DNA from 3 places in the Mesorhizobium sp. 131-3-5 genome. Region 3 is predicted to be linked to each of the others. Evidence: predicted binding sites of a transcription regulator. Region 3 holds the regulator's gene; each other region holds the start of a gene.

Region 1 (2,263 bases), 1.5 Mb from region 3:
GAGTTGATCGACCCGACGATCGGTGCCGAACGGCTGCTTTATCGCCTGTTCCACGAGCATGGCGTACGCGTCTTCGGCGGCGTTCCCGTGGCCGACCAGTGCTCATGCTCGCGCGACAAGATCCGCGGCATCCTCGAGGGCTTCTCCGCGCAGGAGATCGAGGACAGCACCGAGGATGGCGGCATCCACGTCGCCTGCGAATTCTGCTCGACACAGTACGACTTCGATCCGGCGGAATTTGCCGCACAGTAAAGCCATTCCTTCTCCCCGTGGAACGGGGAGAAGGACGCTAATTCACCGTCCGCCGCGTCCCCGGCAGATCCAGCGAGAACGCCGGGATGGCGATGTCGAAGGTCTCGCCGCGCTTGTTGCGCATCGTATAGTGCCCGACCATGATGCCTGAGGGCGTCGAGAGCGGGCAGCCGGACGTGTATTGATAGCTGTCGCCGGGATTGAGTTCGGGCTGGTCGCCGACGACGCCCGGGCCGCGCACTTCCTCGACTCGGCCGGCACCGTCGGTGATGTGCCAATAGCGCGACAGAAGCTGCACGAATTCGTCCGACTGGTTGTCGATCGTTATCTGATAGCCCCAGACATAGCGGTTCTCGGAAGGATCGGAGCGGTCCTCGAGATAGAACGGCCTGACCTGCACTTCGATTTTGCGCGTGACGGCGCGGTACATAAGCGGCTCCAAAACAATCTAGAGCATGATCCCGAAAAGTGGGAACCGGTTTTCGGAAAAGATCATGCTCAAACCAACAGAACCTTTCGGCGCTCCCGGCGAGCAGGTCAACGTGCGCGTCTTGTCGCGCCTCGTCTTGAAACGCAGGTGCCGGCAAAGAATGTCATTTAAGTGACACATGACAATGGTGGTGTGCACGAACCGGGCGACTCGGCGCTCTGTCGAACTGTTGAAAACGGCCACGATGCGGGCCGTCTCTTCTGGAGTGACCAGATCTCGATGGAACTCGCTCTCATAGCCGCCTCGCTTTCGACTGCTCTTATCCTTTCAAACACTGCAAGTATCCTTCTCGCCGCCTCACAGCTGAGACGGCGCACGACGATCGCACCGCCGGCCGGCAAATCGCCGCCGGTATCGATTGTCATACCCTCGCGCGGCGTCGAGCCGTTCACGCAGGAGACGCTGGAGCGCGCCTTCTCGCTAGACTGGCCCCGCTACGAGCTGATCTTCTGCGTCGCTCATGGAGACGACCCAGTGGTCAGGCTGATCCGTGCCGCCATTGGCCGCTTTCCAAAAGTGCCGGCCCGGCTGTTGATCGGCGACGACCGCGTCAGCGCCAATCCCAAGCTCAACAATTGCGTCAAGGGCTGGGAAGCCGCGCGGCACAATTGGGTTGTCCTGGCCGACTCCAACGTGCTGATGCCGAGAGACTACGTCCAGCATCTGATGGCGGCGTGGCGGCCGGACACCGGCCTTGTCTGCTCGACACCGATCGGTTCGCGGCCGGAGGGCTTCTGGGCCGAGGTCGAATGCGCCTTCCTCAACACGCTGCAGGCGCGCTGGCAATATGCCGGCGAGGCGCTCGGCCTTGGCTTTGCCCAGGGCAAGAGCATGTTGTGGAACAAGCCGATGCTGGATGCCAATGGCGGCATCCGCGCGCTGGCCGCCGAAATCGCCGAAGACGCCGCCGCGACCAAGCTGGTCAGTGGGCTTGGCCTGCGCGTCAATCTCGTCGCGGCACCCTTCGAGCAGCCGCTTGGCCGACGCACGCTTGGCACGATCTGGTCGCGCCAGGCCCGCTGGGCGCGCTTGCGCCGCGTCACCTTCCCACGGTTCTTCGCGCCGGAAATCCTGACCGGCGCGGTGGTGCCGCTGGCGCTTGCGCTGGTTGCGGCGGCAAGCGCCGGCTTCAGCCTGCCGCTGACGGCCATCGCCGTGCTGGCGGCCTTTTATCTCCCGGAATGCGCCCTGGCCTGGTCCAAGGGCTGGCACCTTTCGCCGCGCACGGTCGCGGCGATGATTGCGCGGGACTTGCTGCTTCCAACCATGTGGGGGCGCGGCTGGCTCGGCGGCGCCGTCGACTGGCGCGGCAATGCGATGACCATCGGCACCAAGGCGGCCGAACTGGAAGAGGCGTCGTCGCGCGCCTGATCGCGGCGCGGACGACCTACCTCGACGACCCTCTATTTAGCGGCCTTGAGAGCCTGCGCGATGTCTTCCAGAAGGTCATCGGTATCCTCCAGGCCGACCGACAGCCTGAGCGTTCCTGGCCCGATGCCGAGTTCGGCGCGCGCCTCGTCG
Region 2 (2,263 bases), 440 kb from region 3:
CAGGACTCGGACAGGACGCCATCTCCCCAAGGAGATTGCCATGCTCGACACCGTCAGACCCTCGCTTTTCGGATTCTTTGCCGGCACCAACCCGACCCCGCCGGCGCATCTCGGCACGCGCTACGACACCTCGGGCAATTTCCTGACCGAGCCCGGCAACACCGTCGTCAGCCATCTCGTCAGCGGATCGCCTTCCGAAGCCGCCGTGCTTGCGGTGCGCGAGAAGATGCTGGCGATGCCCGACGCCGACCGGCTCGCCTTCACGCCCGTTTCCAGCCTGCATATGACGCTGTTCCAGGGCGTCATCGAATATCGCCGCCGCTTGCCTTACTGGCCGCAGGACGTACCGCTCGACACCAGCATCGACGCCATGACCCGCCTCTATCTGGAGCACCTGAAGGGCTTCGAGGGCTTCGGTCCTTTCAACATCAAGGTGATCGAGGTCGTGCCCACCGGTCTCACCGTTGCCGGCGCGACCGACGAGGACGTGCGCATCATGCGTCAATGGCGCGATGCGTTGGCGGTGCCGTTCGGCTACCGGCACCCCGATCATGACGCCTACGTCTTCCACATCACCTTCGCGTATCAGATCCGGCGTCTTGCCGACGACCGTGCGGCAGCATGGCAGGCTCTGTTCGACGATTGCCTGACGCTTTTGACAAGGCAGGCTCCGGTGATCGAGATCAAGGCGCCCGCCTTCTGCGCCTTTCGCGACATGAAGCACTTCGAGGAATTGCTGGTGCTTGGCTGATCGCCGGTCACGCGCCAATGCATGTCGCCCGAAAGTGGCCCCGGTTTTGGGAGAACGACATGCATAAAAACTAAAGACCTGAAGCGCGTCGCATGAATTCGTTTCAGCGCGGCGCGCTTCAGCCGTCGCGCCTGTGGAGCGTAACAAAACTGACATGCTGGCGACACGGCAGGTTCATGTGGCTGCGCTAGGCGAGAGCCTGACGATCAACAAGGTCCGGACTGGAACCTGCTCATGCCAGCAAGCTCTGCCACACTCGAAATCCGTGGTGTCAGCCGACGATTTGGCAAGAACACCGCCGTCAGCGACGTCAACATCTCGATCCCGCAGGGTCAGATGGTTGGCGTCATCGGCCGTTCGGGCGCTGGCAAGTCGACCCTTCTTCGCATGATCAACCGACTTGTCGACCCCAGCCAGGGGTCGATTTTTTTTGACGGCGCCGAGGTCTCCCGGTTGCGCGGCTCGCCGCTGAGGCGCTGGCAGCGCGACTGCGCCATGATCTTCCAGCAGTTCAACCTGGTGCCGCGCCTCGACGTGCTGACAAACGTCCTGCTCGGCAAATTGAACCATCGCTCGACCCTGTCCAACCTTCTCGGCATGTTCTCGCGCGCCGAATGCGCCGAGGCGGTCGCCGCGCTCGAGCGGCTCGACATAGCCCGCACCGCGCTTCAGCCCGCCGGCACCTTGTCTGGCGGACAGCAGCAGCGTGTCGCCATCGCCCGCGCCATGATGCAGCAGCCCAAAGTGATCCTCGCCGACGAGCCGATCGCCTCGCTCGACCCGCTCAACGCGAAGGTGGTGATGGATTCGCTGCAGGACATCAATCTGCGCGAGGGCATCACGGTCGTCACCAATCTGCACACGCTCGACACCGCCCGCGCCTATTGCAACCGCATCATCGGCATGGCCGCCGGCAAGGTCGTCTTCGACGGCCCGCCGGAAGAGCTCAACCGCGAGGCCGTGCGCCTCGTCTATGGCGCTGACAGCAATGGCGCAGAGATATCGGAGGCCATCACCTCCACCAGCGTTGCCTTCAAGCAGAAGATTGCCGCATCCGCCGGACCGCTCGAACCCGCATTCCCGGGTTACTGAGCCCATGATCCCGAAAAGTGGAATCCGGTTTTCGGGAAAGATCATGGGCCAAGAAAGGGCGGTTGGGATCGTCCGCCCGCGTCAAGGGCACTTGTCAAGATCAAGAACGCTGCCGGCGCGGGGCCGGAACTTACAGGAGAGACATCAAATGTTCAGGAAGATGGTTTTCAGCGCCGTTTCGGTGCTTGCCATGGCAACCAGCATGGCCCACGCCGCCGACATGAAGGAATTCCGCGTCGGCATTCTGGGCGGTGAAAACGAGACCGACCGGCTGCGCAACTACCAATGCCTGGCCGATCATCTGAAGGCCGAATTCGGCTTCGAGAAGGTCTCGCTGTTTCCTGCCGCCGACTATGACGGCGTCATCCAGGGCCTGCTCGGCGGCACGCTCGACTTCGCAGAACTCGGCGCCTCCGGCTA
Region 3 (2,263 bases):
CACGCAAGACTACATCACCGGCCGCTTCGGCTGATCGCACGCATACGAGGACCAGGATCATGGCCGAACACACAGTCGCAGCCTTCGACGAGGATCTCGGACAGATCAGCAGGCTGATCAGCGACATGGGCGATCTCGCCGGCTCGATGGTCGGCGGCGCCACCAAGGCACTGCTGAACTCCGACAATGCTCTCGCTCAGCGCGTCGTCTCCGACGACGCCATCATGGATGCGCGCCAGCGCGAACTCGACGACCGCGCCATCACGCTGATCGCCAAGCGCCAGCCGATGGCCGACGACCTGCGTCATGTCGTCGGCTCGATCCGCATGGCCGGCGACCTCGAACGCATTGGCGACCTTGCCAAGAACATCGCCAAGCGCGTCGGCACTGTCGGCCTCAGCGCCACGCCGCGCGACCTGTCGCATTCCATCGACGCCATGGCGCAGCTGGTGTTGATCCAGGTGCAGGGTGTGATCGAGGAGTATGCGGCGCGCGATGCCGCGGCACTGGCGAAGCTGCGCGCCGACGACGAGCGCATCGACGTCAAATACACCTCCGTCTTCCGCGAATTGCTGACCTATATGATGGAAGACCCGCGCAACATCACGGCTTGCACGCATCTGTTGTTTTGCGCCAAGAATCTCGAACGCATCGGCGACCATGTGACCAACATCGCCGAGAATGCGTACTATGTCCTGACCGGCACTCAACTGCCCGCCAACCGTCCAAAACAGGACGAGACGGCGATGTCGGCGCCGGCGGCCTGAGCGCAGGGGTAATCAATCGATGATCGCACCACGCATCATGGTGGTGGAGGACGAGGAGCCGCTCGGCGTGCTCCTCCGCTACAATCTGGAATCGGAGGGTTACCAGGTCGAGGTGGTGACCCGCGGCGACGAAGCCGAAATCCGCCTGCAGGAGAACGTGCCCGACCTCCTTGTGCTCGACTGGATGGTGCCGGCGGTGTCCGGCATCGAACTCTGCCGGCGCCTGCGAATGCGGCCCGAGACCGAGCGGCTGCCGATCATCATGCTGACCGCCCGGGGCGAGGAAAGCGACCGTGTACGTGGGCTCTCCACCGGCGCCGACGACTATCTGGTCAAGCCGTTCTCGACGCCGGAATTCATGGCCCGCGTCAAGGCGCTGCTGCGCCGCGCCAAGCCGGAAGTGCTGTCCAGCGTGCTCAAGGTCGGCGATATCGTGCTCGACCGTGAATCGCACCGGGTCTACCGCAAGAAGAGCGAGATCCGGCTCGGGCCGACCGAATTCCGCCTGCTCGAATTCATGATGCGGCACCCCGGGCGCGTGTTCTCGCGCAGCCAACTGCTCGACAATGTCTGGGGCGAGACGATCTACATCGACGAGCGCACCGTGGACGTGCATGTCGGCCGGTTGCGCAAGGCGGTCAACAATGGCCGCATGCCGGATGTCATCCGCACCATCCGTGGGGCGGGCTACGCGATCCGCGAGGATTGAGCACGACCTGACTCAGGCGACGTTTTTCTTCGCGGCAGGGCCTGCTTTCGTTTGCACGCCGGGCGCGAAAATCTCCTGGTCGACGAAGGTCAGCGCGCGCATGGCACAGCCTTCGCGGATCAGCGGCAGTTCGTTCGGCTCGGTGTCGAAGGAGATCGATTTCGAGTGCTGGCCGCCGGCGGTCTGGGCGATGGCCTCGCGCAATGCCGGCTCGATCAGGTCGAAGGCAGCGGCGCTGACGCCGACCATGGCGACGGGCGCGGGATCGATCAGCGCAAACAGGCTGCCGAGGCCGTAGCCGAGTGCCTCCCCGGCCTTGCGGTAGGCTTCGCGCTCGGGCCCGTCCCGTTCCCGTGCCGTCGCGGCCAGCGCCCGCATCTGCGCGTCGCTGACATCGGCCACCGGCTCGGTGTCCTCGCCGAGCTGCCTGGCGTTGCGCCAGATGGCGTAATTGCCGGCATAGGCCTCGACACAGCCGCGCCGCCCGCAGCGGCAGAGCGCGCCGCCCGGCCGGTGGATCATGTGGCCGAATTCGCCGCCTGAGGAATGGGTGCCAGTGAACAACTCGCCCTTCAGCACCAGCCCCATGCCGATGCCGTGCGAAAGCAGGATGGCGATGAAGTCGTCACGGTAGCGCTCGGGATCGCGCCAGCGCAGCGCCACCGCCATCATGTTGCAGTCGTTTTCCATGGTGGCGGGGATACCGAACTCGGCTTCGAGTATGTCTGCGAAGGCGATGTCGGTCTGCGGTGTGATCGGCGACCACAGCATCGCCCGGGCCTCGGTG

Evidence for each region. The regulator PhoB, encoded in region 3, activates phosphate uptake and scavenging genes when phosphate is short. The targets are predictions, from matches to a motif close to TGTCATNNANCTGTCAT.
Region 1: JG747_RS32285 (ceramide glucosyltransferase) is a predicted target of PhoB. The motif match lies at 844-860, and genes of this name have one in related genera.
Region 2: phnC (phosphonate ABC transporter ATP-binding protein) is a predicted target of PhoB. The motif match lies at 891-907, and genes of this name have one in related genera.

Annotation. Positions count from the first base shown of each region.
Region 1 is NZ_AP023254.1:6,597,545-6,599,807, reverse strand. Features, by position in the region: gene JG747_RS32295 (Hsp33 family molecular chaperone) at 1-252, shown strand, start outside; gene apaG (Co2+/Mg2+ efflux protein ApaG) at 290-682, opposite strand; gene JG747_RS32285 (ceramide glucosyltransferase) at 962-2,113, shown strand; gene JG747_RS32280 (O-succinylhomoserine sulfhydrylase) at 2,146-2,263, opposite strand, start outside.
Region 2 is NZ_AP023254.1:1,876,224-1,878,486, reverse strand. Features, by position in the region: gene JG747_RS09150 (DUF1868 domain-containing protein) at 41-751, shown strand; gene phnC (phosphonate ABC transporter ATP-binding protein) at 986-1,843, shown strand; gene phnD (phosphonate ABC transporter substrate-binding protein) at 1,992-2,263, shown strand, end outside.
Region 3 is NZ_AP023254.1:1,436,158-1,438,420, forward strand. Features, by position in the region: gene pstB (phosphate ABC transporter ATP-binding protein PstB) at 1-34, shown strand, start outside; gene phoU (phosphate signaling complex protein PhoU) at 60-767, shown strand; gene phoB (phosphate regulon transcriptional regulator PhoB) at 787-1,476, shown strand; gene JG747_RS07070 (ROK family protein) at 1,489-2,263, opposite strand, start outside.